Regions from separate parts of the Pseudomonas sp. GW821-FHT05D12 genome, predicted to be linked through region 4. Evidence: riboswitches for the same ligand, from Rfam matches in the RefSeq annotation. Region 4 holds a riboswitch; each other region holds the start of a gene.
The links. A riboswitch is a leader RNA that binds a small molecule or an ion and turns the genes downstream of it on or off. The one in region 4 is predicted to bind cobalamin.
Positions count from the first base shown of each region.

Region 1: another riboswitch for cobalamin. It lies ahead of AC07SI_RS25025 (ABC transporter substrate-binding protein); the one in region 4 lies ahead of AC07SI_RS09975 (CbtB domain-containing protein).
Region 2: another riboswitch for cobalamin. It lies ahead of cobO (cob(I)yrinic acid a,c-diamide adenosyltransferase); the one in region 4 lies ahead of AC07SI_RS09975 (CbtB domain-containing protein).
Region 3: another riboswitch for cobalamin. It lies ahead of cobW (cobalamin biosynthesis protein CobW); the one in region 4 lies ahead of AC07SI_RS09975 (CbtB domain-containing protein).

Region 1 is NZ_JBWKSN010000015.1:10,870-18,579, reverse strand. Features, by position in the region: gene AC07SI_RS25060 (hypothetical protein) at 115-801, opposite strand; gene AC07SI_RS25055 (hypothetical protein) at 828-1,229, opposite strand; gene AC07SI_RS25050 (hypothetical protein) at 1,354-1,893, shown strand; gene AC07SI_RS25045 (hypothetical protein) at 1,995-2,219, shown strand; gene AC07SI_RS25040 (GNAT family N-acetyltransferase) at 2,216-2,713, shown strand; gene AC07SI_RS25035 (ABC transporter ATP-binding protein) at 2,765-3,529, opposite strand; gene AC07SI_RS25030 (FecCD family ABC transporter permease) at 3,526-4,530, opposite strand; gene AC07SI_RS25025 (ABC transporter substrate-binding protein) at 4,527-5,537, opposite strand; cobalamin riboswitch at 5,653-5,846, opposite strand; gene AC07SI_RS25020 (hypothetical protein) at 5,963-6,406, shown strand; gene AC07SI_RS25015 (aldehyde dehydrogenase family protein) at 7,272-7,710, opposite strand, start outside.
Region 2 is NZ_JBWKSN010000009.1:167,435-175,144, reverse strand. Features, by position in the region: gene hda (DnaA regulatory inactivator Hda) at 1-584, shown strand, start outside; gene AC07SI_RS18435 (C40 family peptidase) at 798-1,427, shown strand; gene AC07SI_RS18430 (C40 family peptidase) at 1,572-2,111, shown strand; gene AC07SI_RS18425 (PQQ-dependent sugar dehydrogenase) at 2,155-3,468, opposite strand; cobalamin riboswitch at 3,568-3,831, shown strand; gene cobO (cob(I)yrinic acid a,c-diamide adenosyltransferase) at 3,911-4,522, shown strand; gene AC07SI_RS18415 (cobyrinic acid a,c-diamide synthase CobB) at 4,519-5,910, shown strand; gene bluB (5,6-dimethylbenzimidazole synthase) at 5,907-6,557, shown strand; gene cbiB (adenosylcobinamide-phosphate synthase CbiB) at 6,554-7,462, shown strand; gene cobD (threonine-phosphate decarboxylase CobD) at 7,455-7,710, shown strand, end outside.
Region 3 is NZ_JBWKSN010000008.1:121,709-129,418, forward strand. Features, by position in the region: gene AC07SI_RS16775 (fatty acid cis/trans isomerase) at 1-300, shown strand, start outside; gene AC07SI_RS16780 (acyltransferase family protein) at 365-1,387, shown strand; gene nfuA (Fe-S biogenesis protein NfuA) at 1,447-2,031, shown strand; gene cobM (precorrin-4 C(11)-methyltransferase) at 2,287-3,033, opposite strand; gene AC07SI_RS16795 (cobalamin biosynthesis protein) at 3,103-3,495, opposite strand; gene AC07SI_RS16800 (CbtA family protein) at 3,492-4,196, opposite strand; gene AC07SI_RS16805 (CbtB domain-containing protein) at 4,208-4,396, opposite strand; cobalamin riboswitch at 4,494-4,699, opposite strand; cobalamin riboswitch at 5,547-5,745, shown strand; gene cobW (cobalamin biosynthesis protein CobW) at 5,839-6,900, shown strand; gene cobN (cobaltochelatase subunit CobN) at 6,904-7,710, shown strand, end outside.
Region 4 is NZ_JBWKSN010000004.1:435,151-442,860, reverse strand. Features, by position in the region: gene AC07SI_RS10000 (monovalent cation:proton antiporter-2 (CPA2) family protein) at 1-848, shown strand, start outside; gene AC07SI_RS09995 (DcrB/PsbP domain-containing protein) at 921-1,475, shown strand; gene AC07SI_RS09990 (alpha/beta hydrolase) at 1,542-2,261, opposite strand; gene cobF (precorrin-6A synthase (deacetylating)) at 2,273-3,028, opposite strand; gene AC07SI_RS09980 (histidine phosphatase family protein) at 3,038-3,628, opposite strand; cobalamin riboswitch at 3,665-3,794, shown strand; gene AC07SI_RS09975 (CbtB domain-containing protein) at 3,827-4,039, shown strand; gene AC07SI_RS09970 (CbtA family protein) at 4,059-4,787, shown strand; gene AC07SI_RS09965 (DUF4865 family protein) at 4,789-5,328, opposite strand; gene AC07SI_RS09960 (LysR family transcriptional regulator) at 5,422-6,288, shown strand; gene AC07SI_RS09955 (LysR family transcriptional regulator) at 6,403-7,380, opposite strand; gene AC07SI_RS09950 (peptidylprolyl isomerase) at 7,431-7,710, opposite strand, start outside.

The sequences.
Region 1 (7,710 bases), on a different contig from region 4:
TTTGGAAGGTAGCCCCAAATCCGCCTGCCAGGTTTCTCGCCGCGACCGTGGCGTGGATAATCTTGCGGTTTTTATCGTTCTGGCGCGCGTCGGCCATTGGCAGTTCAGTCATCTTCAGTCCTTTTTGTTCGTATCCACGACTGTGACCTTACTGGCACCCAGTTCGGTCAGCCTTCCGTCGAGTGCCTTGAGCAGCCTGATCGAGCCGGCATCGTATTCCTTGAGCTGACGGCTCGCGGTATCCCTGTCGCTGTTCACGGCAAGAATCATCTCCATCAACCCATCAGGTTTTCCGGCTTTGATGTCTTCGTCGATGATGTCCTGGGTCACTGTCATGCTTCGTACGGTGTACTCGGTATCGGCCGCGAGCTTCTGGAGGTTATAGCGCCTGACTGCCGGGTCTTCCTTATCATTGCCTGTGTGGGTCGGGCCCATGGGGACGTCGTCCAAGTCAATCAGCGTATCGGCCATGTCTTTGCCAAAGTACCGCTCCAGCTTGAAGTGCTGAACAATCATTCTCTGATGCCAGCGGCGCTCGAATGCCATGTATTCGCGCCAAGGGCCTTGGGAGAACTCTTTCCACCCGGTTTCATGCGTTGCGCTGATCAACTTGTCCAGCGCGTTGTAACCATCATCCAGGATAGCCACGGTTTCTTGCACCGTGTTTTGTGCCGCATCCAGAAATTGGCTCGCCTGCGCCCGCGCCTCTTGGCGTGATTGCAGGGCGTAGGTACCGGCCAGCGTGAGTAGTGAAGTCAGGACAGCGGTAACAACCGCGGTCACAAGAGAGTTTTCGGCCATCAGGATGCTCCATTTCAGCCAGGTGTTCAGGCGCTAATCGTCTGCTCGTACGAGGCGCTCATCAGTGTGCCGCGCTCACCCCACGCCTCTTGCGCAAGATCCTGGATAATCTCCTGCAGTGTCTCAATGTTTGTCGCAGGGGCGCTGATGCATGCCAGGCGTCCGGGCGACCAATCGATGACGTCACATTGAGGGTACTTGGCCAACAGCGTCGACAGGGCTGCCTTCGGCGACTCCGCACCTGTGTACATAAAGTCAAAATACGCCTCGGTGGTGTCTTGCAGCGGGTACACCAACACCCAGGCATCCGGAGGGTTTTGGAACCACAGGGTGACATAACGGTGGGCCCATTCCGGCCCGTCTTCGGTCATGTGGCGCAGCACGTCGATGATCGACCGGCAGCCGAGGAGGGGGACGGAGGAGGACATGGGCCGTTCCTGTTGTAGAGGTGGCGCGCAGATATACCACGCCACGCCGTCCGGCTAAAACGATCCCCTTTTTCCGACAAGCCGGGTAACCTCTCGCCTCCCACAATCAAGCCAAGGAAAGCACGTGAAGGTTCTTCAAGGATTCATCGGTTTGTCGGCGCTGTACCTGCTGGCCGGTTGCGAGCAAGTCACTGAGAAAGCCGTGCGCTTCGACGTGCCCTACGGCTACTACGAGACCGCCTGGCGCCAGGACGTGACCGAGAAGGGCCAGTTGACCTGCAAGGTGACCACCGACACCCAGGACCGTGGCGAGAAGTGGGTGCCATCGGTGATCCTCGCGGCCGCTGAGGATGCTGCCGAAGACGATACGTTGTTTCTTTCCAGCTACACGCCCGCCGACACTGACCTGCGCTTGTTCCAGGTGCGCACCTTCAACAAGGCGGAGCCGGTGATCGACACGTTTTTCCATCGGGCTCCCGATCAAAACGGTGTGTATACGCTGCGCCTGACCTGGCAAGCCGATGGCGCCATCGGCTACCAGGTCGAAAACGGCAGCACCTGGGAAGAGAAGAAGTTCGTCCAGAAGCCGGGTTTTCGCGTGCGCCATGTGAGCGTGCATGCGTCGGGAATGAAGGGCAATGCAGTGTGTGAGTTGCGCCAGTAAGTGCTGCTGGAGCTGCTGCCAATGCTGATCCATTGAACTTAAAACTTGATCGATGAGTCAGGTTAATCAGCAGCTCTTCTTCCATGACAAGGACTCCTCCCATGCGCGAATACACCCTCAACTACTTGTTCAACGACGAACCCCGCACCCATGTGTTCGAGCTCAAACAGCCCGACCTGCCGGTGCATGAGGCGGCGTTGCACTTGCTGCAGTTGCATTTCGGTGATGCGGAAAATGGCTTGATCCTGCCGCCTGCGGATGCAGCGCCGGAGGAAATTCTCGAGCAGGCGCAGGTGGTGGGGATTACGCAGATCGAGGTTGCATGAGCCCAAGGCCGATCATTCGGGCGGTCACGACGGCGGATATCCCTGAGGTACTGGCGTTCGTGCTGGGGGCCCGTGCCGAGCTTTTCCCCAAGCTCGACGCGACAGGGATGCCGGCGGACCTGGCGCATTTCGAGGCTATTTATGTGCAGGGTGATGGGCGATTTCTGGTTGCCTGCGATCGAGGCCAGATCGTCGCTGCCATTGGCTATCTGCCTTACGACGGTCGTTTCCCACAGTTGAATTACCAGGGCCAAAAGACCGTGGAGGTGGTGCGCCTGTTTGTGCTGCCGGCGTTTCGCCGCTTGGGTCTGGCGCGCGCGTTGTACCTTGCGTTGGAGGCGCAGGCTAAGGCGGATCGGGTCGCGGTGATGTACCTGCACACCCATCCGTTTTTGCCTGGGGCGATTGATTTTTGGCTTCGGCAGGGGTTCGAAGTGGTGGATGTGGACGCGGACCCGGTGTGGCGCACGACGCATATGCAGCGCACCCTCTAACACCGCCAGTGTAGACGCCGGCAAGCCGGCTCCTACCGTTGAGTGCTCTGATCAGTTTGGGCGTAGCCGCAGTATCTGCGCCCCATCGAACGGGTCTGTCAGGTAATGCGCCTGCACCCCGAACGTCGCCTGCAGCCGCTGCGGCGTCAGCACGTCCAGCGGTTTGCCCAGCGCCACCAACCGCCCATGATCCAGTACCGCCAAGCGGTCGCAGGTGAGCGCCTGGTTGAGGTCATGCAGGGCAATCAAGGTGGTGACCGGCAAGCCTTGCACCCCCTTCAGAATCCCCAGTTGATGCTGGATATCCAGGTGATTGGTCGGCTCATCCAACAACAAAATCTGCGGCCGTTGCGCCAACGCACGGGCGATGTGCACCCGTTGGCGTTCACCGCCCGAGAGGCTGCGCCACGCACGTTGGCCCAGGTGGGTGGCGTCTACATCCTGCAGCGCCTGGTGCACGATAGCGTCGTCCTCGCGGGACCAGGGGCTCAGTGCCGACAGCCACGGCGTGCGGCCCAGGGCCACGGCGTCGAACACGCGAATGGCGTCGTCGGTGTCGGCCTGTTGTTCGACCACCGCGAGTTGCTGCGCAATGGCACGACGGGACAGGTCGCCCAAGCGCACTTCACCCAGTCGCACCTCGCCAGTGGCCGGGGTGCGCAGGCCAGCCAGCAGTTTCAGCAGAGTGGATTTGCCTGAGCCGTTCGGGCCGACGATGCCCAGGGTTTCACCCCGCTGCACCTGCAGGTGAATGTCGCGCAGCAACGTGGCTTCACGCACTTTGAAGCCCAGGCCGGTGCAGCTCAGTACGGTCATCGCGCATTCCTCCGGCCGATCAGGATCAGCGCAAAGACCGGCGCGCCCACCAAAGCCGTGACCACGCCGACCGGGATGACCTGGCCCTTGATCAAAGTGCGTGACAACACATCGGCTGCAATCAAGAACAATGCGCCGCCCAAGGCGCTGGCGGGCAGCAGGCGCGAGTGCCCGGTGCCGAGCAGCAGGCGCACGGCGTGGGGAATCACCAGGCCGACAAAACCGATGGAGCCGACAATCGACACCATCACCGCCGTGACCAGTGCGGCGCAGGCCACCAGCACAAATTGCACGCGGCGCACCGGGATGCCCAGGGAGGCCGCCGAATCGCTGCCGAAGGTAAACGCATCCAGCGCGCGCCGGTGCCACAGGCACACAGCAAGCCCTGCAACTGCCACCGGCACCGCCAGCCATACCGACGGCCAGCGCACCCCACTGAGATTGCCGAGCAGCCAGAACATGATGCCGCGCGCCTGTTCGGAGCTGGCCGACTTGGTGATCAGGAACGCCGTCAGCGCGTTGAACAGCTGCGAACCGGCGATGCCCGCGAGGATGATCTGCCCGGTACCGCTGGCTGAACCACTGGCTCGCGCGAGCAGGATCACCAGCGCAAATGCGGCCATCGCGCCGACAAAGGCGCCGGCCGACAGCGAGATCAAACCGCCGCCCACCCCGATCAACGCCACCAGCACTGCGCCCGTCGAGGCGCCGGCGCTGATGCCCAGCAGGTACGGATCGGCCAGCGGGTTGCGCAACAGCGATTGCAGAATTACCCCGCAGGTCGCCAGCCCGGCGCCGCATGCGGCAGCGACCAGCGCGCGCGTGAGGCGGTAGTTCCACACCACGCCTTCATCGATCGGGTCCAGCACGTAGCCGGCGGCCCAGAGCTTGTTGGCCAGCACCTGCAGTACCACCTTTGGTGCGATGGCGGTTTCGCCGATGGCCACGCCGGCGAGCACGGCGATCAGCAGCAGCGACAGGGCGAGTAGGGTGCGTATCATTTGGGCAAGTCGTAGCCATCGATGGCTGTCGCCAGTTGTTCCAGGCCATCGAACATACGGATGCTGGCCTGCAGCGCCAGGGCGTCGAGGATGATGATGCGGTTGTTTTTCACCGCGTCCATGTTGCGGGTGACCGGGTCACTGCGCAGGAAGGCGAGTTTCTTTTCGTGGTCATCGGCGGGGTAGCGGCGGCGGTCCATCCGCGCGATCACCAAAAAGGTCGGGTTGGCCTTGGCAATGGTTTCCCAGCCAACGGCCGGCCATTCTTCATCGGACTGCACCACATTGTGCAGGCGCAGGGTTTGCAGCATGAACTCGGGAATGCCCTTGTGACCGGCCACGTAAGGGTCGCTGGCCATCTCCGAGCTGGAGAACCACACCAGAGCACTGGCCTGCTTGAGGCCTTTGCCCTGCACGGTCGCGACGGATTTGGCCAGGCGCGCCTTGAGTTCGTCGTTCAGTTGTTGGCCGCGATCCTGTACGTCGAAAATCTGCGCCAGTTGGCTGATGCTTTTATAGATGGTCTCGATGCGAAACGGCTCCAGCCGCGTGCCGTCGGCGCCGACCAGGTTGTCCTTGCCTTCGCAGTCGGAGGGCAGCAGGTAGGTGGGGATCTTCAATTCGTGGAATTGCTCGCGGGTCCCGACCACGCCCTGCGGGCCGACCACCCATTCCAGCTCGGCAGCCACCAGCTGCGGGCGCTTGGCGATCACCGACTCGAAACTGGGCTCGTTGTCGGCCAGGCGTTCGATTGTGTCGTTCTGTGCCTTGTACTGCGCCAGGACGCTGTTGAACCACAGCGAGGTGCCGACCACTTTATCGCCTACGCCGAGGGCGTAGAGCATTTCGGTGGCGGCCTGGCCGATGGTCACGCTGCGCGCGGGTGCCTGCTGGAAGGTGAGCGTGCTGCCGCAGTTCTGCACGGTCAGCGGGTACTGGGTGGGCGCGGCGTGGGCCAGGGCACAGAAGCCCAGGCCAGTGATCAGGGCGGTAACGCGTGGCAGCATGGGGCGATCTCCTTGAAACCGTACGTGGAACTGGGGAGGTACGGTCTGGAATTACGCCCTCGAACGCTGCGGGTCAGGCAGGCAAGGATGTCCTTCCCGGACACCCCGCCGGTTAGTGTTGGTGCTTGGGCCGGCAGGTCTCCTGACTGATGCGTCATCGCCACGCTCCGGCCTTCCCGGACGAGGTCCAGTGGCATCAAGGAGCAGGCTCGGCACCTACAGTTGCGGGGGCAGTTCCGATTGGCGCGGCATACCGCGCTTCGGATTCCCTATTAGTCCCATTTGGGAACCGGCGCGGTATGGTAGTCGATCACGCGGTTGAGCGGGAGTTCTGACGGCGCACGGTGAGAAGACTGCGGTAGCTCTTATGGGATGGCTCTCCTATGATGCGCGGCCATGGACAGCCTTCACACAAGGAATACACAGTGAAATCATTCGTCGCCCTCGCCCTCATCGCCATGCTCGCCGGTTGCGCCACCCCAGGTAAAAGCGAAAAGCAGATTTTTGACGAAGCCGCTACCGCGCATGTCATGTCGCTGCCTTCCGGGGAAAACAGGGTGCGCTTGCACAGTGTGAAAATCCCCAGCCACGGCTTGATCGCCGACAACCTGGCCCTTGCCATGGCCGGTGGCGCCAATGCGATGTATCTGAAAGAAGAATTGCTGAAGGCCAAAAGCCTGGGCGACACCGGCTTTCTGATTATCGGCGCCAGCACTGTCGTTGACGTGGCCGTGATCGGCAACGCCTGTGAAGGGCTGGATCTGAAAGGTATGCAGATTTACTACTCGGGCACCAATGCGCAGAAGGATAAAGTGCGAACCGCGGTTGAAAAGACCCAGGCGCAGTTTTATTACATTAATGCGCAGTGAGAGTCTGGCAGTAGAGGCAGCCTTTTGGCAGTGAGTGGGCCAGTGCTCGCAAACGCTCTTGTACGGGTATGCGGACGTATCTTGCCCAGCAGGTTAAGCAGGCTAAGCAGGCTAAGCAGGCCAGACAGGCTAAGCAGCCAAGCAGGCCAAGCAGGTTGAGCAGGTTGAGCAGGTTGAGCAGGTTATTGTGGTGAGCAGGCTTGCCCTGCGTTGGGTTGCGAAGCAGCCCCAAAACCTCACACCACGGTTTGCCTGAAACTATGCGGTGGGATCCATGGGGGCGCTTCGCACCCCAACGCAGGGCAAGCCTGCTCACCACAACAACCCGTTGACATGGCCGTGATCGGCAACGCCTGTGATGGGTTGGATTTGAAAGGTATGCAGATTCACTACTCAGGCACCAATGCGCAGGCCCAGCAGGCTAATTGTGGTGAGCAGGCTTGCCCTGCGTTGGGTTGCGAAGCAGCCCCAAAACCTCACACCGCGGTTTTGCCTGAAACTATGCGGTGGGATTACTGGGGGGGCGCTTCGCACCCCAACGCAGGGCAAGCCTGCTCACCACAACAACCCACTGACGTGGCCGTGATCGGCGACGCTTGTGAAGGGTTGGATTTGAAAGACATGCAGATTTACTACTCAGGTACCACTGCGCAGGCCCAGCAGGCTAATTGTGGTGAGCAGGCTTGCCCTGCGTTGGGCTGCGAAGCAGCCCTAAAACCTCACACCACGGATTTCCTGAAACGATGCGGTGGGATTCATGGGGGCGCTTCGCACCCCAACGCAGGACAAGCCTGCTCACCACGACAAGCCTGCTCACCACGACCAGGCGGCTCACCACGAAAGCCGGCAGTCGTGCTGACCCGGCTTACTTGCGATCCAGCCAGACCGTCTGCGCATTGCAGAATTCCCGCACGCCGAAGTGCGACAACTCGCGCCCGAAGCCGCTCTTTTTCACCCCACCAAATGCCACCCGAGGGTCGGACACGCTGAACGCGTTGACGAAGATCCCGCCGGTTTCCAGCTGGTTGGCGATCTCCCGCGCCTTGGCTGCGTCAGTGGTAAAGATGCTCGCGGTCAGGCCGAACTCGCTGTCGTTGGCCAGGGCCACGGCGTGGTCGGCGTCGCGGGCGGTGATGATCGAGGCCACCGGGCCGAACAGTTCCTGCTTGAACGAAGTCATCTGGTCGGTGACACCCGCCAGCACGGTCGGCGCGTAGTAGTTGCCGGCACCCGGTACTTTGTCACCGCCCAGCAGCAAGGTTGCGCCTTCTTCCAGGGTGGCCTGGACCTGGCCGTGTAATTCG
Region 2 (7,710 bases), on a different contig from region 4:
CCGGGTGGACCGAAAGCCTGATCTATCTGTGGGGCAAGCACGGCGTAGGGCGTACCCACCTGTTGCAGGCCGCGTGCCTGCGTTTCGAGCAGATGGGCGAGCCGGCGGTGTACCTGCCATTGGCGGAGTTGATGGACCGCGGTATCGGCATCTTCGATCACCTCGAGCAATACGAGCTGGTGTGCCTGGACGACTTGCAGGCGATTGCCGGCAAGGCGGAGTGGGAAGAGGCGCTGTTTCATCTGTTCAACCGCCTGCGCGACAGTGGCCGGCGCCTGCTGATCGCCGCCTCCACGTCGCCGCGTGAATTGCCGGTGAAGCTGGCAGACCTCAAATCGCGCCTGACCCTGGCGTTGATCTTCCAGATGCGCCCCCTGTCCGACGAAGACAAATTGCGTGCCCTGCAGTTGCGCGCATCCCGTCGCGGCCTGCACCTGACCGACGAGGTCGGACACTTCATTCTGACTCGCGGTACGCGCAGCATGAGCGCGTTGTTCGATTTGCTCGAACAGCTCGACCAGGCCTCTTTGCAAGCCCAGCGCAAGCTGACCATTCCCTTCCTCAAGGAAACCCTTGGCTGGTAGCCGGCCCTTTGTTTTCAGGACTTTCGGCAATTTCCAGGCGTCAGAAAACCCGCGTTTGGGCCGTTTTGGCCACGCGAAAGGCGGGTAAGGGGTGTTAAGGGCTTAGATGTCATAGTCCAAACAAGAAGTCACATAGATCACGATTGAATTTGCAAATCGATGTGATAGAAGGCATAGTCTCGACTTCCTTACATATCAGCCACGGTCGTGCCCATGCTAAATCGCTTCGCACCCCTCGTGCCTCTCGCACTCGTTACCCTGTTGTTTGGTTGCGCCTCCCACCCTCAACAGGTGGCAGAACAGCAAAAACCACAGGTTCAAAATCAGGCAAAATTCGTTGCTGCACAGTCTTCCACTGTTTATGAGGAAGAAGTGGCAACTGAAAAGGAACTGGCCGACTTCGCCGGCAACAAGCCTTACCAGCTTCCAGTCCTCGCCGACAGTATCCTCGAACGCGGCATGTCCCTGATCGGTACCCGTTACCGTTTCGGCGGTACTTCTGAAGCCGGTTTCGACTGCAGCGGCTTCATCGGTTATCTGTTTCGTGAAGAAGCGGGCATGAACCTGCCACGCTCCACGCGCGAAATGATCAACGTGAATGCACCGTTGGTCGCACGCAACAACCTCAAGCCCGGTGATCTGCTTTTCTTCAGTACAGCGGGTCGTGGTCGCGTCAGCCATGCCGGTATCTACCTGGGCGATAACCAGTTTATCCACTCCAGCAGCCGTCGCAGTGGCGGTGTTCGAGTCGATAATCTGGGTGACAGCTACTGGAGCAAAACCTTCATCGAAGCCAAGCGCGCACTCGCCATGGCCCCGACGACAGTTACCGCTAGCAAGTAAACTTAAAGTGATACTTGAAGTTTGACGTGTAAGCGCTAGAATCCCTGGATATTGTTGAAATCCGTTCGCGCGAGCTTTGCTTGCGCGTTCTGGTTTTCAGCGTTCGGCAGCGAAAGCCGCATCCAGACCAGGATTGTTCTGCACATGTCGACCTCGGCCCGCCTGATTCTCATTGTTTGCGCCGCGCTGCTCAGCGCCTGCGCCAGCCGTCCACCGCCGCCCGCTCCCGTAGCGGTGAAACCCAAGCCGGTGTTCAACTACTCCACACAGAATTTTTCGCCTGCTGCCGAAGATGTGCTCTTCCGTGCCTTGGGCCTGGTTGGCACGCCTTATCGATGGGGCGGCAACACGCCGGACTCAGGGTTTGACTGCAGTGGCTTGATCGGCTTTGTGTTTCGCGATGCGGCCGGTATTTCCTTGCCGCGTACCACCCGTGAGCTGATCGTGATGCGCGCGCAGGACGTCAGCGAGCAGAACCTGCAAACCGGCGACCTGTTGTTCTTCGCCACCGGTGGCGGCTCCCAGGTCAGCCACGCCGGGATCTATGTGGGTGAGGGCCGTTTCGTGCACGCGCCACAGACTGGCGGTACGGTGAAGCTGGATACCTTGTCCAAGGCGTATTGGCAGAATGCCTACCTGAGTGCCAAGCGCGTATTGCCAGGCAATCTGGCGCGTAACCCATGACGGACCGTATCACTGTAGGAGCCGGCAAGCCGGCTCCTACCCATCATTTAGCGGCCGACACCCGCCACACCTTGTTCCCCACATCATCTGCCACCAGCAAATCCCCCTGCTGATCAATCACCACGCCCACCGGCCGGCCCATGGCTTTCTCATCCTTGTCGAGGAAACCGGTCAGCACGTCCACGGGCTGCCCCTTCGGCTGGCCAGCCTCGAACGGGACGAAGATCACCTTGTAGCCACTGTGCGGCTTGCGGTTCCACGACCCATGCTGGCCGATGAATGCGCCGTTGCTGAACTGGGCTGGCAGTTTGCTGCCCTCGGCAAACGTCAATCCCAGGGAGGCGGTGTGCGGGCCCACTGCGTAATCCGGCGCGATCGCCTTGGCGACCAGGTCCAGGTTCTGCGGGCTGACGCGCACGTCCACATGCTGCCCGTAGTAGCTGAAGGGCCAGCCATAGAACGCGCCGTCCTTGACTGAGGTGATGTAGTCCGGCACCAGGTCGCTGCCGATTTCATCGCGTTCGTTCACTGCCGTCCACAGCTTGCCGCTTTGTGGTTCCCAGGCCATGCCGTTGGGGTTGCGCAGGCCGGAGGCGAAGATGCGGTGCTCGCCGCTGGCACGATCGACTTCCCAGATGGCCGCCCGGCCCTGTTCCGCATCCAGGCCGTTTTCACCGACATTGCTGTTGGACCCGACGCTCACATACAGTTTGCTGCCGTCCTTGCTTGCCACCACGTTCTTGGTCCAGTGGTGATTGATGCTGCCGCCCGGCAGGTCGACGACTTTGGTGCCGGCCTCCTTGATCGCGGTTTCACCTGGTTGGTAGGGGAAGCGCAACAGCTTGTCCGAGTCGGCCACGTACAGATCGTTACCGACCAGGGTCATGCCGAACGGCGAATTGAGGTTTTCCAGGAACACCGTGCGCGTTTCGGCGACGCCGTCGTGGTCGGCGTCACGCAGCAAGGTGATGCGGTTCGGGCTCGGCACAGCGGCGCCGGCGCGGCCCATGACTTTCTCCATGACCCAGCCACGAATACCCTTGGCGTCATCCGGCTTGGGTGGCGCGTTGGTTTCCGCCACCAGCACGTCGCCATTGGGCAATACATACAGCCAGCGCGGATGGTCCAGGCCTTCGGCGAACGCCGCCACCTGGGTGCCGGCGGCGGCGGTGGGCTTGGCGCCGTCCGGCCAGCCAATCGCCGGGGCGATATTCACGGTCGGGATCAGGGTCTTGTTTGGCTCCGGCAACTTGGGCGACGGCCCGGTGCCATCGGAGACCTGCAAAGTAGAGCTTTCCCCGCAGGCAGCGAGGGTGCCGGCGAGCATGATAAGCAGGGCGAGTCTGGTTTTGTGCATGGTGTTCTCCTTAATACCTGTAAGGGTAGAGGAGGCCGGTCGTAGGATGGTTCAAGTGCAAGGCCAGCTTTAATTGACGCTCCACCCCCAACCCACTAACCTTCGCGGCTTGTTCCAGGTGCTCTGTGACCCATGGGTCGACGGAGTGAAACAGGGAAGCCGGTGAGTGAGCGCACTTGTACACAGTGCTGCCGCGATTCCGGCGCTGCCCCCGCAACGGTAAATGAGTCAAGACGGTGCTTTCTGCCACTGTATCGCGTGCGATATGGGAAGGCGCGCTGTCGGCCTGTCCGAGTGCTCTCTTTATAAAGAGCCAGGGCGCCACTCATGAGTCCGGAGACCGGCCTGGTTCATCCAACAGCATCACGGTGGGCGATGCTTGGCTGTCTGTTTATCCTTTTTCCTGCCCGCCGTTTTTGTCCAGCCCCAACGGAGAGCTGCCATGACCGATTCCCCCGACCGCGACGAACGCCACCTGGCGCGCATGCTGCGCAAAAAAGCCGTGATCGATGAGCGCATCGCCAACTCCCCAAACGAATGCGGCCTGCTGCTGGTGCTCACCGGCAACGGCAAAGGCAAGAGTAGCTCGGCATTCGGCATGCTCGCCCGGGCCATGGGCCACGGCATGCAGTGCGGGGTAGTGCAGTTCATCAAGGGGCGCAACAGCACCGGTGAAGAGTTGTTCTTCCGCCGCTTTCCCGAGCAGGTGCGTTTTCATGTGATGGGCGAAGGCTTTACCTGGGAAACCCAGGACCGCCAGCGCGATATCGCCGCCGCCGAAGCCGCGTGGGCGGTGTCGCGCGAGTTGCTGCAAGACCCGTCCATCGGCCTGGTGGTGCTGGACGAGCTGAACATCGCCCTCAAGCACGGCTATCTCGACCTCGACCAGGTACTCAGCGACCTGCAGGCGCGCCCGCCAATGCAGCACGTGGTGGTCACTGGCCGTGGCGCCAAGCCCGAGTTGATCGAAATGGGCGACACCGTCACCGAGATGGGCATGCTCAAGCACGCGTTCCAGGCCGGTATCAAGGCACAGAAGGGCGTCGAACTTTGAATCAGCCCCGTCATTGCCCGGCTGTCTTGATCGCCGCACCGGCGTCCGGCCAGGGCAAAACCACCGTCACCGCCGCGCTCGCCCGTTTGCACCGCAATCTGGGGCGCAAAGTCCGCGTGTTCAAATGCGGCCCGGACTTTCTTGATCCGATGATCCACGAGCGCGCCAGTGGTGCGCCGGTGTATCAATTGGACATGTGGATGGTGGGCGAGCAGGAAAGTCGCCGCCTTTTGTGGGAAGCCGCCGCTGAGGCCGACCTGATCCTCATCGAAGGGGTGATGGGGCTGTTCGACGGCACGCCGTCCAGCGCCGACCTGGCGCGGCATTTCGGCGTGCCGGTATTGGGCGTGATCGACGGCACTGCGATGGCGCAGACGTTTGGCGCCCTGGCCTTGGGCCTCGCGCGTTATCAGCCGGATTTGCCGTTCGCGGGCGTGCTGGCCAATCGCGTCGGCACCTTGCGCCATGCGCAACTCCTCGAAGGCAGTCTCACCGAAGGCCTGCGCTGGTATGGCGCGCTGTCCCGCGAAACCGGGATCGAACTGCCGAGCCGCCACCTGGGCCTGGTGCAAGCCAGCGAGCTGAATGACCTCGACCTGCGCCTGGATGCTGCTGCGCAGGCACTGGGCAGCAGTTGTGAAGTTGCCTTGCCGCCGCCGGTGACCTTCGCCGCCCCCGAAGTGATCGAGGCCGAGCCGTTGCTGGCCGGCGTGCGCATTGCGGTGGCCCGTGACGAAGCGTTTGCCTTCACCTACGGCGCCAGCCTCGACCTGTTGCGGGCGATGGGCGCAGAGCTGCGCTTTTTCTCGCCGATCCATGACCGCGAATTGCCTGACGCCGACAGTCTGTATCTGCCCGGCGGCTATCCGGAACTGCACCACCAGGCGCTGTCGGAAAATACCTCGATGCTCAATGCCATCCGCGCCCATCACGCGGCCGGCAAACCCTTGCTCGCTGAATGTGGCGGCATGCTCTACCTGCTGGACTCGCTGACCGACGTCGACGGCACCCGCGCCGAACTGGTCGGCCTGCTGCAGGGCGATGCGGTGATGCAAAAGAAACTTGCGGCCCTGGCCCTGCAAAACGTCGAGCTGCCGGAAGGCGTGCTGCGTGGGCACACTTATCACCATTCCCTGACCAGCACCGAGTGGCAGCCGATTGCCCGTGGCGTCAGCCCCAATGGTGGGCGCGGCGCCGAGGCGGTGTTCCGACAAGGGCGTATGACCGCGTCCTACGTGCACTTCTATTTCCCGTCCAACCCGAGGGCGGTGGCGGCCTTGTTTGCGCCCGACCCTGAGGTGGCCAGCGCCGGCAAGCCGGCTCCCACCATTTACCGCGTTGAATCCCCATCCACTGTGGGAGCGGGCTTGCCCCCGATGGGGCCATGACCGACAACGCCTTCCCCCAGGCCGACCGCGACGCCGTCTACCGCGCCATCGCCGAGCGCCGCGACATGCGCCACTTCAGCGGCGGCAGCGTGGCCCCCGAGTTGCTGCACCGCCTGCTCCAGGCTGCACACCAGGCGCCGAGTGTCGGCCTGATGCAGCCGTGGCGCTTTATCCGCATCAGCGACCGCCAACTGCGTGGGCAGATCCAGCAATTGGTGGAAGAAGAACGCTTGCGCACCGCCGAGGCGTTGGGCGAGCGTTCCGATGAGTTCATGAAGCTCAAGGTCGAAGGCATCCATGACTGCGCCGAAGTGCTGGTGGCAGCGCTGATGGATGATCGCGAGCGGCATATCTTCGGCCGGCGCACCTTGCCGGAAATGGACATGGCCTCGCTGTCCTGTGCGATCCAGAACCTGTGGCTGGCGGCTCGCGTCGAAGGGTTGGGCATGGGCTGGGTCTCGCTGTTCGAGCCCCAGGCCCTGGCCGACCTGCTGGGCCTGCCGCCCGGCGCGAAACCCCTGGCGGTGTTGTGCCTGGGGCCGGTGGCCGAGTTCTATCCGGCACCGATGTTGCAGCTCGAAGGCTGGACCGAACCACGGCCGCTGAGTGACATGTTGTATGAGAATGTGTGGGGAGTGAGTCAATGAGTGTGGCCTTGCTGTGTGTCGCTGCAGTGGCGCTGGATGCGCTGCTGGGTGAACCCAGGCGCTGGCATCCGCTGGTGGCGTTCGGCAATTTTGCCGGGCGCATCGAGCAACGTTTCAACAGCGGTGGCCGTGGCTGGCGCAGCCATGGGGTGACCGCGTGGTTTATCGCGGTGGTGCCGCTGACCCTGCTGGCGACCGCCTTGTCGTGGGCGCCGTATATCGGCTGGGTGCTGGAGATCCTCGCGCTGTACTGTGCCCTCGGCATGCGCAGCCTTGGCGAACACGTGATCCCGGTGGCCCAGGCGCTACGCAGCGATGACCTGGAAGAAGCCCGCAAGCGCGTGAGCTACCTGGTCAGCCGCCAGACCAGTAAACTGGATCGCACCGAAGTCGCCCGCGCCGCCACTGAGTCGGTACTCGAAAACGGCAGCGATGCGGTGTTTGCCGCGCTGTTCTGGTTCGTCGTCGCCGGCGTGCCGGGCGTGGTGCTTTACCGCCTGAGCAACACCCTCGACGCGATGTGGGGCTATCGCAACGAACGCTTCGAGCGCTTCGGCTGGGCTGCGGCGAAAATCGACGATCTGCTGAACTACATTCCGGCGCGCCTGGTGGCGTTGACCTACGCAGTGCTGGGCAAAACCCGCCTGGCGCTCAAATGCTGGCGAACCCAGGGCCCGACGTGGGACAGCCCCAACGCTGGCCCGGTGATGGCCGCCGGTGCTGGCGCCTTGGGCGTGGAGCTGGGCGGCGCGGCGATCTACCACGGCGAGGTGCATCAACGGCCGCCACTGGGCGAAGGCCCGGCGGCGGATGCCGATTCCATCGACCGGGGCTGGCAACTGGTGCAGCGCGGCGTATGGTTATGGCTGCTGATCCTATGTGCGGGGGCGCAATTCTATGCTTGAACACGGTGGCCGGCTGCGCAAGGCGGCGATGCAGTACGGGATTGCCGAGGCTGATTGGCTCGACCTCTCCAGCGGCCTGGCGCCGTGGCCCTGGCCGATCCCCGAAATCCCGCTGCGAGCCTGGGCGCGCCTGCCGGAAACCGACGACGGCCTGGAGCAAGCCGCCAGCGAGTATTACGGCGCTGCGCATCTGTTGCCGGTGGCCGGTTCCCAGGCGGCGATCCAGCTGCTGCCGCGCTTGCGCCGTG
Region 3 (7,710 bases), on a different contig from region 4:
CTGCTGGGTGAGGCCTACCGCTATCAGCCGGGCCTGGACACCGTGACCATCTACCCCGGCGTGCTCATCAGCTACCCGAACTTCATGTTTAACATTCCTGCGCAGGAAGTCCCCGAGTTCGTCGCCGAAATGGAGCGGGCCAAGGACGCCAACCGCTTTGAGAAGATTGTCGACCGCTGGGGCGTGCGCCGCAGCCATCCGTTGTTCTGGCAGTACTTCCATGACCTGTCGCGCTACATCCACGAAACCACGCCGATGGAAGAGGGTGTGCTGGATATGAATCGCTACGAGAATCTTTGATCGACCTTTGTCCGCCCGCCATGGTCCCAACTTCAGGCATCGGTGTTGGGAAGGGTGGCGGACAATGTTGATCTCGGTACAGGCGCTGCGCGCTCTGGCGGCCTGGACAGTGGTGGGGCACCACTTCATGCAGATTTTCTTCGGCTTCAAGGCGGACACCGCCCTGGGCCGGCTGTTTGTGGAAAAGGGCGCGGCGGGCGTGGACGTGTTTTTCGTGATCAGCGGCCTGGTGATCTTCCTGTCCACCCAGGACAAGGACCTGCCGCCCTGGCGATTCCTGCTCTACCGCCTGTTGCGCATCGTGCCGGCCTATTGGTTCTACACCTTGCTGATGGCCTTGCTGGTGGTGGTTGCCCGGCCAATGCTGCCGGATCAGAGCGTCGATGCGGCCCATGTGCTGATGTCGTTGTTCTTTATCCCTTCCGAGAACCCCGGCGGCTATGGGGTGTACCCGACGCTCAATGTGGGCTGGACGCTGAACTACGAAATGCTCTTCTACCTGCTGTTCGCCTGGGCGCTGCTGTTCCGTCGGCAGTGGCGATTGCTGGTGGTCGCGGCGCTGTTGTTCGCGGTGTGCGAGGCCTGGACGTCATTCGGCTGGATCAGCGAGTTCTACCGCTCGGATATCGTGGTCGAGTTCCTGATGGGCATCGGCATTGGCATGCTCTACCGCAAGGGCTGGATTCGTCCCGGCGTGTGGCTGCCGTTGCTGGGCGTCGCCGCCGCGCTGCTGGCGATCTACCATTGGCCGGCTTCGCCACGGGCGCTGACCTGGGGCCTGCCCAGCGCGGTGCTGGTGGTGGCGTGCATGGCGCTGGAGCGCTTCTTCGCGGACAATCGATTGCTTAAAGTGCTGGGGGACTGTTCCTATTCGGTGTATCTGCTGCACGTGCTGGTGTTGTCCGCCGGTGGTTACGCCGCCCAGCGCTACGGCCTGAACCCGTATGCCGTGCTGGCGGTGTGCGTGGTGATCATCGGCCTGGGTGCCCTGGGCAGCTACCGCTGGCTGGAAAAGGGCAGTTATCGCCTGCTCAAGGGCTGGTTCGATGGCGACCAACGGTCAAATTTATCCCGACAAAAATACTAGGACTTTGTACCTCTGTAATGATTTGGCGTAAACTGCCCGCAAGCCTGTGAGGAGTTTCCATGACTGCCATAACCATTACCGACGCCGCCCACGATTACCTGGCCGACCTGCTGTCCAAGCAGAACACCCCGGGTATCGGTATCCGCGTCTTTATTACCCAGCCCGGCACCCAATACGCCGAGACTTGCATTGCCTACTGCAAGCCTGGGGAAGAGAAACCTGAAGACACCGCGCTGGGGCTGAAAAGCTTCACCGCGTACATCGACGCCTTCAGCGAAGCCTTCCTCGACGACGCCGTGGTCGACTACGCCACCGACCGTATGGGCGGCCAGTTGACCATCAAGGCGCCGAACGCCAAGGTGCCGAACGTGAATGCTGACAGCCCGGTCAACGAGCGCATCAACTACTACCTGCAAACCGAGATCAACCCGGGGCTGGCCAGCCACGGCGGTCAGGTCAGCTTGATCGATGTAGTGGAAGACGGTATCGCCGTATTGAAATTCGGCGGCGGCTGCCAGGGCTGCGGCCAGGCGGACGTGACCCTGCGCGAAGGCATCGAGCGCACCCTGCTGGAACGTATTCCAGAGCTCAAGGGTGTACGCGACGTGACTGACCACACGCAGAAAGAAAACGCCTACTACTGAGTAAGGCGTTCACTGCGAACAAAAAAACGGCGCCCCGTGAGCGCCGTTTTTTTATGCTTTAAATTCAATGGTTTAAGCTATCTATCTGACAGATAAGATTAAGTGTGGGAGCGGGCTTGCTCGCGAATGCGGTGCCCCGGTCACTCAATCAGTTGACTGACACAGCGCATTCGCGAGCAAGCCCGCTCCCACATTTTTGATTTATATTTTATTCATTTAAATCAGTGTCTTATATTTGATTAATGAGGTTGAGCATTAAGGCCGATAAAGGTGTGCATGCCCAGCCCGATACAGCGACGACTCGCTGAAACTGTCACTCGCCAGCACTCGACCCACCACAATCAACGCGGTACGCCTGAAGCCCTTGGCGGCGACCTTTTCGGCAATGTCACTCAACGTTCCCAGCGCCCAATCCTGATCCGGCCAGGTCGCCCGGTGCACCACGGCAATCGGGCAATCGGCGCCATAGTGCGGCAGCAGTTGCGCGACGATCTTCTCCAGGTGATTGACCCCCAGGTGAATCGCCATGGTCGTGCCGTGTTGCGCCAAGCTTTCAAACGCTTCGCCGGCGGGCATGCTGGTTTTGTCGGCGTAGCGGGTCAGGATGACGCTCTGCGCAATGTCCGGCAGGGTCAATTCGGTCTCCAGCAGCGCTGCACACGCCGCCACCGCGGTCACGCCGGGGATGATCTGAAATGGAATGCCCAGCTCGTGCAAATAGCGGATCTGCTCGCCGATCGCGCCATACAGGCTTGGGTCACCGGAGTGCACCCGCGCCACATCCAGGCCATTGGCGTGGGCGGCCTTGATCAGGTCGATGATCTGTTCCAGGTGCAGTTCGGCGCTGTTGACCACCTGCTGCGCCTGATGGCCTTCCAATACCGCCGCCGGCACCAGCGAGCCGGCATAGATAATCACCGGGCAGCTGCGGATCAGCCGCTGGCCTTTGACGGTGATCAATTCCGGATCGCCAGGGCCTGCGCCGATAAAGTAGACGGTCATGGTATTTCCTGTTTAAAAGCGGGCGTGTATGAACATTGTTCATGTTCAGGGCAGGCAATTATCGGGGTTTTAGCCTGCGCAGGCCAATGCAAAAGTCGCCTGGGCGTTTTTTCGGCGGGTGATCAGCAGGCGGGCAGGGCCGCTGGCGAGATGTTCGGCGAGGGCCAGGGCGGCGCTTTCGGCGACGCCATGACAGCCTGTGTGGGCGAACGCGACGGCTGATTTGTGGCTCAGCCGGTTTTCATACACCGCCAGTTGGTCGGCGCTGAAGCACTGCAGCGGCAGCTCAAGCAGGCGGGACAGGGCGATCAGGCCCGGTTCATCCTGCCTGCGGTCGATGCTTGCCAGCGCAGTGATGCGCTGGCGCTCGATCCCCCCTTCGGCGAGGGCGCTGTCCAGCAGGTCCAGCAGGGTGTGAACATCACAGCCGCGCTGGCAGCCCAGGCCGACCACCAGGGTCATGCCGAGTATTGATTGTCGCGGTTGCGGCGGAACAGCCAGGCGCTGATCAGGCCCAGGGCCAGCCAGAACGCCACGTTGGTCAGCTGCGAAGCGATCTTGAACTGCGCTTCCAGGGCTTCCGGGGCCAGCATCGAATGCACTTCCGGCTGCGGTGCGCCGATCACGTGTGGCACCGCCAGGATCGCCACGCCGAGGATTTTCAGCAGCCAGTTGCGACCGAACACGATCAGCGCAATGCCGGCCGCCGTCGAGGCCGCGGTGCCGATCCACCAGATCTGCCGTTGTGCGAGATCGGCAGCGGCGGTGCCTGGCAGCTCAGGCGGCAGGCCCAGGGTCGGTGCCAGTACGAAGGTCGCATAACCGGCCAGGCCCCACAGCAGGCCTTGGGCGGTGCGAGTAGGCGCGCGCAAGGTGTAGAGGCCGGCGAGCATCAGGGCAAAACCCACGGCAACAACCAGGTTGCCGCCGGTGGTGGAGAGCACGCGTTGCCAGCCGTCTTCCGGCTCCCAGGCCTCGGCGTCGTGGCTGTGGGCGGCGGCGCCGTCGGCATGTTGATGTGCCACTTCAGTAGTGGCCGGGGCGTTTTCGAACGTTTCCGCCTGCAAAATCAACGGAGCTACCCAGAAACTTTGCAGCAGGGTCAGCAGCAGGGCGGCCAGGAGGCCGGTGAAACCTGCGGTTTGCGCAATACGCTTGATCATGTCGGCAGGTCTCAGTGGCACGGGAACGCGGCGCTGTGGCGGGTATCGTGGGCAGCGTTGTGCACTGCTTCGATGTGCGAGAAACCGGCGAAATACACCAGGCACGCACCGAGAATCGACGCGCCGATGGCGGCGGTCAGGCGTTGGCTCAGGGTGGCGGAGCTGCTGGCGGTGTGCGAGGTGCTGCTGATGATCGACATGGCGCGTCCCTTCTGGGTGTCAGGGTGAAACGAGCGCATGAAAACCCCGCGAGCCAGGCACGCAGGGTTCTGAACAGCGCCCGCCCACCGCGGGTTTGTTATCTGATTTTTTCGGGCCGGTCTCCGGGCTTGCGAGGGGGCTCCTGGGGGAGTCCTGAAAGCGTCGCCTTCCCATGCCCTTGGCACAGTGGATCTGACGCTTCGCTCGCTTACCGTTGCGGGGGCAGCACCGGACTCGTCATGTGATGACTCACCGGTTTCCCGTTTCACCCTGTGAAGGGCACCCGAAACAAGGTGTGTAGGAGAGCATGGGGGTGGGAGGGGAGTCAAATCGGTTGTGGGGGGTATATCCGATATTGGGGTGATGGCTGGAATTGGTTCCGCCCTTACGGCGGGTCACTTTTGGAAAAGAGCCCCAAAAGTAACCAAAAGGGCTCTTGCCCCAACACTCGGCACCTCGCCTAGGCTCGGTGTGCCCTCACTCCGGCTTGAATCCGTGGGCCGCCGCAATGGGCCATCCTTGGCCCAGTGCGGCTAACCCGGCGTCCTGCCGGGTTACCCACGGATTCAAGCCTGCGTTCGGCCAGCGTGTTTAATGGGGCGCCTAGATCAAGATCAAGGTCAAAAGCGGCTCGCTTCGCATCGTTGGTACGCTTTTTGATCTCTTTAGGAGCCGGCTGCCGGCGAAAAAAACGTGAGGACGCCGCGTTGGTTCTGGTGCTTCGCATCATCGTTAACGACCATCGCAGGCAAGCCAGCTCCCACAGGTTGACCGAGTTCGAGATAAGAATCCGGTCGGCTTTAAGGCCGCCGCGCTTTTGCTTTTGATCTTGATCTTGATCTAGGCGCCCCATCAAACACGCTGGCCGGAATTCGATATTGATTTGGGGGGTAAACCGGCAGGGATGCCGGTTTAGCCGCCCCGCGCCATGGATGGCGCGTGGCGGCGGCCCCCCAAATCAATGTCGGATTACGGGCACACCGAGCGTGAGCGAGGTGCCGAGTGTTGGGGCAAGAGCCCTTTTGGTTACTTTTGGGGCTCTTTTCCAAAAGTGACCCGCTGTAAGAGCGGAACCATAGGCCGCCATTACCGCAGAAACGGATATGTACACCAACCCAACCCCATCATTGACCATCCCCCCACCACTGCGTAGCCTTGCACCCTCGAGGTTCTTCAGCCCAGGCCGAAGCTAAGAAGGGAACGCGGTCCAATCCGCGGCTGCCCCCGCAACTGTAAAGGGTTTATCCGACTGCCACGCCACTGCCACCAGGCGGGAAGGCGCAGCCGGCGCCGGTCGCACGACCCGCAAGCCCCAAGCCAGGAGACCTGCCTCGCAACCGATTTTCCACTTCAACCGGGCGGGGTGATCCGGTGACGAAATCTGCCGCTGCGCGCCGCCGCAGGGCCTATCGTCCCGTATGCCCGCCCCAAAGGGCATCCGATGAAAACACTGGCCAAACTCCCCGTCACCATCGTTACCGGCTTTCTCGGTTCGGGCAAAACCACGCTGCTGCGCCATATGCTCGACAACGCCCAGGGCCGTCGCATTGCCGTGATCGTCAACGAATTCGGCGAGCTGGGCATCGACGGTGAAATCCTCAAGCAGTGCTCCATCGGGTGCACCGAGGAAGAAGCCAATGGCCGCGTGTATGAGTTGGCCAACGGCTGCCTGTGCTGCACCGTGCAGGAAGAGTTCTTCCCAGTGATGCGCGAACTGGTCGCCCGTCGCGGTGACCTCGACCATATCCTCATCGAAACATCGGGCCTGGCCCTGCCAAAGCCGCTGGTGCAGGCCTTCCAGTGGCCGGAAATCCGCAGTGCCTGCACCGTCGACGCGGTGATTACCGTGGTCGACAGCCCGGCCGTGGCCGCCGGCACTTTCGCCGCCTTCCCGGATCAAGTCGACGCGCAGCGTAAACTCGACCCGAACCTGGACCACGAATCGCCATTGCACGAGCTGTTCGCCGACCAACTGGCCAGCGCCGACCTGGTGATCCTCAACAAATCCGACCTGATCAGCGCGGAAGACCTGGCCCGTGTGCGCCTGGAAGTCGCCGAAGAACTGCCGCCGGCGGTGAAGATCATCGAAGCCAGCAGCGGGCGCCTGCCGCTCGACGTGCTGATCGGCCTGGGCGCCGGCTCCGAAGAGCACATCGACGGTCGCCACAGCCACCACGATCATCACCATGAAGGTGAAGACGATCACGACCACGATGCGTTCGACTCGATCTCCATCGACCTGCCGCAAGCCGACGAAGCGCTGCTGCTCGACGCCCTGACCCAACTCGTGGTGCAACACGGCATCCTGCGCGTCAAAGGCTTCGCGGCGATCCCGAACAAGCCGATGCGCCTGCTGATCCAGGGCGTGGGCACGCGGTTCGACAAGCACTTCGACCGCGCCTGGGCGGCCGATGAAGCGCGCATCACGCGCCTGGTACTGATCGGCCAGGAGCTGGATGCGGCTGGCCTCGAAGCGCAATTGCGCGCTGCCCTCAGCGTTTAACCCATGCACCTGCTCAGGACCCAGCCCGGTGGTTTCGTCTCGGACGACAATATTGCCGACCTTGGACAAACGCCCGCCGAACTGGTGATCCTGTGCAGCGGCGACTCCAGCCTGGCGCTGCTCGCCGAAGCCGCCCAGCAGTTGCCCGAGGATTACCCCAGCTTTCGCCTCGCCAACCCGATGCAGGTGCAGAACCATGCCTCGGTCGACCTGTACGTCGACGAGGTGCTGCGCCATGCCAAGGTCATCCTGATTTCGCTGCACGGCGGCATCGGCTATTGGCGCTACGGTATCGAGCGCCTGGTGGAGTTGGCCGAGCGCGGCGTGCAACTGATCCTGGTGCCGGGGGATGATCGCCCCGACCCGGAACTCAGCGGGCTGAGTACCGTTGGGGCGGCGGAACGCGACCGCCTGTGGCACTTCCTGCGCCAGGGCGGCCTGGGCAACGCGCTGGATTTCTACGGTTGCCTGGCGAGCAGTTACCTGGGCCGCAGCTACGCCTGGAACGAGCCGCAAACCCTGCCGCGCACGGCGATTTATCACCCGCACACAGCCAACCCGCGCCTGAATGACTGGCAGGCGGATTGGCGCGCGGAGTGGCCGGTGGCGGCGGTGCTGTTCTACCGCTCGCACCTGCAGGCGGCCAATACCGGTTTTATCGATGTGTTCTGCCAGCGCTTGCAGGCGGCGGGTCTCAACCCGTTGCCGATGGCGGTGGCCAGTTTGAAAGAGCCCGGCTGCCTGACGGTGGTCGAGGACCTGCTGGACGAGGTCGGCGCGGCGGTGATCCTGAACACCACCGGCTTCGCC
Region 4 (7,710 bases):
TCGGTGATCTCAACCGCGAAAGCGCGCTGCGCCTGGGCGTGGTGCTGGCGGCAGGCGGGGAATTCGCCTTCGTGGTGTTCAAGATCGGTCGCGACCAGGGCCTGTTCGAACCGCACCTGTACGACATCCTGGTGCTGACCATTACCCTGTCCATGGCCGTGACGCCGCTGCTGCTGTTGGTGTGCCCGAAGCTGTTCAAGCCCAAGGTCAAGCCGGTGGAAGTGCCCGAGGAATACCGCACCATCGAAAGCGATGCACCGCGCGTGGTGATCGCCGGCATGGGCCGCATGGGGCAGATCGTGGCGCGGATCCTGCGTGCGCAGAACATCTCGTTCATCGCCCTCGACACTTCGGTGGAAACCATCGAGCTGACCCGCAGTTTCGGCGGCATGCCGGTGTTCTATGGCGACCCGCAACGCCCGGAAATCCTGCATGCCGCCAAGGTCGACCAGGCGGAATTCTTCGTGATCGCCATGGACGACCCGGAGATCAACATCAAGACCGCCGAGCTGGTGCGCAGCCTCTACCCGCACATGAAGATCATCGCCCGCGCGCGTAACCGCCAGCACGTGCACCGCCTGGTGGACCTGGATGCCTCGCCGGTGCGCGAGACCTTCTACTCCAGCCTGGAAATGAGCCGCCGTACCCTGGTGGGCCTGGGCTTGAGCCAGGCCCAGGCCGATGCGCGCATCACCCGTTTCAAAAACCACGACTTGCAAGTCCTCGCCGCCCAACACGCGGTGTACGACGATGCGGCCAAGGTCATGCAGACCGCCCAGGAAGCCCGTGCAGAACTGGCGCGACTGTTTGAGATGGATCGGCTCGAGGAGGAGTCCGACAAGGTGTAAGGCTTCGGATGAACGATATTGCGAAATTTCTGACAGAATATGCCGCAATTTCGTTCATCCCTGGAGCGCTTCATGGCCACTTTCACCAAGACCGCCGTCCTGCTGGCCCTTGCGCTTACCGCCGGCAGCGCCTTCGCTGCTGCCAAGCCTGCCACGCAAACCCTCTCCACACTGGGCGGTAAGTTCACTTTCAGCCTGCCCAAGGCCTACGTCGCCGACACCCTGCCGGCCGGCAAGGCCGAAGATGGCACCGCCGACACCCAAGGCACGATGTACGCCAACCAGACCACGAAAAGCGTGGTGATCGTCGCCGAAACCGTGCGTAACGACGGAGTTACCATCCAGGACAACGACACGCAGTTCCTCGACGGCGCCGTGGCCGGCTTCGTCAAGGACCAGACCGCTGCACTGCCCGACTTCAAGAAACTCAGCGAGAAGAAACTCACGTTCAAGGGCCTGGGGTTGCGCCAGGTGGACAGCACCGCCACCCAGGGCGGCGGCAAGACCTTGAACTCCACTTTCCTCGGCGGTTCGGGCAACCATTTGCTGGTGATCCAGGCCATCTCGCGGGCCGATGATGTGAAGGGGCATGCGGAGTTGGTGAAGCAGATCACCGGCGGCAAGTGAGCCGATCTTCCTGACATCACCAACAAATGTGCGAGCTGGCCAGCCAGCTCCCACACTTAGCCAACGTCAGTTCAGGCTTTTTTCCAGCCAAACCTTCAGGTCCTGCACCTCCGCCTCGCTGATGGTATGCGGCATGCCCGGATAGCCATGAAACTCCGGCGTCAGCCCCAACCCCGTCAGCACCTCATTCGCGCGCGTCGCCGACGTATACGGCAGCGCCTGGTCCAGGGTGCCGTGGCCGATAAAGATCGCCAGCTGTTTCAGGCGTTCATCCGGCTTCAGCTCGGCCTTGAGCACCGGCAACACGCTGCCACTCAACGCCGCAATCCCACGCACCAACGCAGGCTTACGCAAGCCCACCTCGTAGGACATGATCGCACCCTGGCTGAAACCGACCAGGAACACCCGGTCACTCTGGGTGTGGTATTTGGCGGTGGCCTGGGTCACGAAGTCTTCGAGCAGTGTGGCGCTGCGCTGCAAATCAGCCGTTTCGCCGTTGTACTCGCCGTCGCCCGGGGTCTTGGTAAACCAGCGAAAACCATGCGGGTCGACCGGCATCGGCGCACGGGCCGACAGGTAGGTCCAAGTGGAGGGCAGCGCGTCCTTGATGCCAAACAGGTCCTCCTCGTTGCTGCCGAACCCGTGCAGGAAAATCACCAGTGGCTGGTTGCGCGCATCGCCCTGGGTCTGTTCCAGGTATGAAAGCGGCAAATCGGTATGCAGGCTGGTATCGGCCTGGGCGGCACCGGCCACCAGGGCCAGCGCCAGGGCAAACAGTTTGAGCATGGGACGTTACCTCAGGGTTTGCGCAACAAATAAGTGTCCATGATCCAGCCATTCTCCAGGCGCGCCGCCTTGCGCACCCGTTCAATTTCTCCAGCCACTTCGCTGACCTTGCCGCTGATCAGGATTTCATCCGGCGTGCCCAGGTAGGCGCCCCAATAAATATCCAGGCCTTGATCCGCCACGCTGCGGTAGGAATCTTCGGCATCGAGCATTACCACCAGGGTATCGGCATCACTCGCCTGCCCTGCGGCCAAACGGCGCCCGGTGGTGATTTCGACGGACTTGCCGATGCGGTTCAGCGCCACCTTGTGCTGGGCCGCCAGGGCTTGCACGCTGGTGATGCCGGGGATGACTTCAAACTCAAAGTGGCAGCGGCCACTGGCGAGGATCGCCTGCAGGATACGAATGGTGCTGTCGTACAGCGCCGGGTCTCCCCAGGCCAGGAAAGCGCCGACTTCACCGTCAGCCATTTCCTCATTGATCATGCGTTCGAACGTCGCCTGCTTGTCGCGGTTGAGGTCCTGTACGGCCGTGGTGTAGTCGATATCCCCGCGCACACGCTCGGGGCAGTCGGCCTCGACGAAGCGGTAGCCGGGCTCGGTGATGTAGGTCTCGCAAATCTCGCGACGCAGGTCGATCAGCTTGTCCTTGCTCTGGCCCTTGTCCATCAGGAAAAACACGTCGGTGCGGTTCAGCGCTTTCACGGCCTGCATCGTGATGTAGTCAGGGTTGCCGGCGCCAATGCCGATGATCAGGATGCGTTTCATGGGTTGCTCTCAGTGCGGGGCGTGGATTTTGCCATGTTCATGCGGCCAGGCGTGAGTTTCCAGGCGCAGGCGCCAGACAGTGTTGAAGCGCAGTTCGGTGGCGCAGAGTGGCTCGACGTCGATCCGGTAGAACATCGCGACGGGCAACTGCAACACGTACAGCATCGCGGCGCGGATGACAAAGGGATGGGTGATAGCCACTACGTGCCCGGGCTGTGTTTCGAGGGTTTTCATCCACTGTGCCACGCGTGCGCAAATCTGCTCGACCGACTCGCCACCGTGGGGCGCACTGGCACTGTTGGTCATCCAGTCCTGCAACTGGCCATGATCCAACTCGCTGATGGCCTGGCCCTTCCAATCGCCGAAGTTGCCATCGCGCAGGGCTTCTTCAATCACCGGCGCACTGCCGAACAAACCCGCCGTCTGCCGGGCGCGAGCCTCGGGTGCGCAGAGCAGGCGCAGGTTTTTCGGGTAGCGCCCGGCCAGCGATGACGCGGCAGCTTGCCAGTCCATCGCCACCGATTCGTCATCGGGAAAGCGCCCCTGCTTTTGCAACGGCGTGATGGCATGGCAGATAAGGGTCAGACGGGTGGCCTGCATCACAATTTCACTCTGTTTCAGCGCGCAGTCAGCGTAGACTGGCAAAGTTGTTTCAACATGTTACAACGAACATGAAAGAGGAAGCCGGTTCGATTCCGGCGCGGTCGCGCCACTGTATTCGGCCCAGTAGCCGTAAGCCAGACCCTGTTTCAGCCCCTTCGCTATCCATTTCGGGACGCGTCATCCCTGGAGGTTCTCATGGCTAACACTGCTGCAACCCATCCTGATGTCTATGTGCCGACGATCCCGCTGGGCGAAATCCTGCCCTGGGCGATCTTCGGCGGCCTGCTGCTGATGCTGGCGATTTACTTCGTCGGTGCCGAGCAAGGCGCCACTGCGGTGTTCAAGGGCATGTACGTGCACGAGTTTGTGCACGACGGTCGCCACCTGCTGGGTTTCCCCTGCCATTAATTCATAAGGGAGACACACCATGACAGGGCAATTACTCGTACGCGGGATGCTGGTGGGCCTGCTCGCCGGCGTGTTGGCCTTCGGTTTCGCCAAGGCCTTCGGCGAGCCGCAGATCGACAAGGCCATCGCCTTTGAAGACCAGATGGCACAGATGCACGGCGATGCGCCGGAAGAAGAACTGGTGAGCCGCAAGGTGCAAAGTACCTTCGGCCTGTTCACCGGCGTGGTGGTCTACAGCGTGTCCCTGGGTGGCCTCTTCGCCCTGGTGTTCGCCTACGCCCTGGGCCGCATCGGCAAGGTCGGCCCGCGCGGCCTGGCGGCGCTGCTGGCATTGGCGGCCTTTGTGACGCTTATCCTGGTGCCCGGGCTCAAATACCCGGCCAACCCGCCTTCGGTGGGGGACCCGCAGACCATTGCACAGCGCACCAGGCTGTTCTTCCTGATGCTGCTGGTGTCGGTGGCGGCGGCCGTGATCGCGATCAACGCCGCGCGCAAGCTGATTGCCCGCCGTGGCGTGTGGAGCGGCGCGATCCTCGGCGTGGCGCTGTACATCGTGATCGTCGCAGTGGCCGGCAGCCTCTTCCCGGTGATCAACGAAGTGCCGGAGCAGTTCTCGGCCGTGCTGCTGTGGAAATTTCGCGTGGCCTCGTTGGGCATCCAGTTGGTGCTGTGGACCACCCTGGGCCTGGTGTTCGGGGCGGTGGCCGAGCGCAAGCTCAGCCAGCCAAAAGCCCGATTCAACTCCTGAGTCAAATCCCGGGATGGGCCAGGTAAAACACCTGGTAGCCCGTCCCGGGATGGTCCGCCTGCAACGCCTTGGCCGACAAGGTGATCCGTACCAGCCGCCAGGCCTGCACATCCAGCGCGAGGAACACCGCAAAGGTGTCGCCGCTATCCGCCAACTGCTGGTTGCGACTTTTCTCCTCGGCCAGGATCGCCGCCCTGTCCGCCCCCGGCTCCAACGCCCATTCCTCGCGGTACAGACTCAGCGCGGTCTGCGCCGGCCCACGTTGCACATCCAGCGGCAACCAGCTCTCGATATACGGACGGCCGAAGCTGTCGAGCACCTTCTGAAAGCGCTCTCCGAGCAGAAAATCGGCGGCCTGCAGTGGGTCGGACCATAGATACACCGAGGCATACACTTTGCCTGCGTGCTCCTGGGCGATAAACGCCTTGAACAGCAACCCCTCGGCGTGATCCCACAACGGCCCCAATTGCGCGGCGCGGCGGCGGATCACGGCCATGTCGTAGTCGGCAGGCAAGCGGTGTGAATACTGTTTGGCAAACATGAAGAAGCTCCCGTGCAAGTTGAGGGTTCAGCTTGCGCAGCGCCGATGATTTCAACAAGATATCAGCCGATATATGTGCGATAAGGATTGGATATGACTGACGCGCTAAAACCGCTGGATATCGACACCGTGCAGGCCTTTGTGCTGGTCGCCGACTTCGCCAGTTTCACCCGCGCCGCCGCAGCCCTCGACACCTCCCAGGCCGCCATCAGCCTCAAGCTCAAGCGCCTGGAAGAACGCCTGGGCTATCGCTTGCTGGAGCGCACGCCGCGCCATGTGCGGCTGTCACCGCAGGGCGAGCACTTTATCGTTGCCGCGCGCGCCCTGCTCAATGCCCACGAACGCGCACTGGGCGATATGGGCAGCCAAGCGCCCCGGCGCCTGGTGATCGGCATCAGCGACCATGTGGCCGGTCCCGACCTGCCAACCTGGCTCAGCCGCCTGGCCGCCTACGACCCGTTGGTGATCCTTGAAGTACGTATCGCGTCCTCCCGCGACCTGGTGGCCGCCTTCGACCGCAATGAGCTGGACGCGGTGATCGTGCGCAATGAGGGCGAGCGCCAGGACGGCGAAGTGTTGGCGGTGGAACGCTTTGGCTGGTTCGCCGCGCCCACCTGGCAACACCGCCCCGGCACGCCGCTGCGCATGGCAACCATGGCCGCGCCCTGCGGCGTGCGGCACCTGGCGACGCGCGCGCTGGATGCGGCGTGTATCGACTGGACCGAGGTATTTGTTGGCGGCGGGGTGATGGCCGTGGGTGCGGCAGTCACCGCCGGATTGGGCGTCGCTGCCCTCGCCCACCGCGTGGCCCCGGCCGGAGCGGTAGAGGTGAGCGAGCAATACGGCTTGCCGGCCTTGGCCGTGAGTGAGGTGGTGCTCCATAGCCGCATCAGCGACACGCGTTCGCGGGAAACCTTGCGGGCCCTGAGTGCGACCTTTCGTGGCGTGTTGCAACGCTGATCAGCCTTTCTGTGGGCGCTGGCTTGCCTGCGATGCAGGCACCTCGATCCACCAGGCACACCCGCTGTGAGCGCGCGACCGCCAGCAGCCGCTACCCGGACAACGGACAAACACTCAGCCAAACCACTCCCGCCGCCCTTCAAACGTGCTGACGATCAACTCGACAATCATCTGCACCGCCTGCGCATGCTGCACCTGCGCATTCACCGCCAGCCACACCTGGCGTTGCATGCTGTCGGCCAGCAACCCCGGCAGTGCCACCAGCCCGCGGTCGAAACTGCTCATGTAGTGCGGCAGCAAACCGATGCAGGCGCCGCAGCGGATCATCTCCAGCATCAGCGAATAGGCCTGCACCTGCACCACCGCCGCCAGGCGTTGCTCCACCACTTGGTTCCACGCCTGCAGGGCGTCGACCTGTGCATCGGGTTGCCATTGCACCAGCATGTAGTCATTCAGGTCGTCGACGCTGTCCGGGCGCGTGGTCAGGCGCGAATAGCGCTTGGCGATATGCGGCAAATATTCCAGGCGGGCCAGGGCCCGTGGCGGTTCGGTGGCGAAGCTCGGGCCGGGCACCGGGCCGTCGGTGTCGGAGAGCCACACCACCACATCGACGTCCACCGCTTGCAGGGACAATTGGCTGTCGAGGGAGATGATCTCCAGGCGCACGCTGGCGTTGCGGCGCAGCAAGGCAATCAGGTCACGGCCGAGGATGTCGTGCAGGATCGGCTCGGCCACCGCCAGGCGAATCAGCGGCTGTTCCAGCACCGGCAGGCGCCGCTCATGGGCCAGGGCTACCAACTGGGCCTGCAACTGCAAGCCGTCGCGGCTGAGCACCAGGCCGTTGCCCTGATAACTGAACAACGCATGGCGCAGGTGCTCCTCCAGTTGCGCCAGGCGCTTGCGCAGCAGCGTCGCCTTGATATTCAAGCTGCGCGCGGCCTGCATGAAACAGCCGCAGCGCGCACTGACCAGGAAGTAGCGCGCCACCTCCGGATCGATCTCGGCGGCCAGGGCCAGCCAGGCGCCACGTGACTCGGATGGCGCGCGATAGGTTGAAGGCCCTTGTTGGCCGGACGGTTCCAGTAATGCCATGTGAGACTCCCTGTCTGTCGGTCGGTGCATCCAATGCGGGTGGTCGCGGGTTACTCCAGCACTTTGTTCAACTCGGCACCGTCGATACTCAAGGTCGCGGTGTTGAGCATGCCTTCCAGGTAGGCCTTGGCGATCTGTTCCTGACGTTGGGCACGCAGGGCCTGGGTCAGGCGTTCGCGCAGTTCGTCGAGGCTGGCGGTGCGCGCCGGCTGTTGGCTGGTGAGCTTGAGCACATGAAAGCCCGCCGCACTCTGCACCGCGTCCGATACCGCGCCGACCTTGAGCCGCGACACCGCGCCGCGCACCTCGGGCACCAGTTGCTGCAATGGC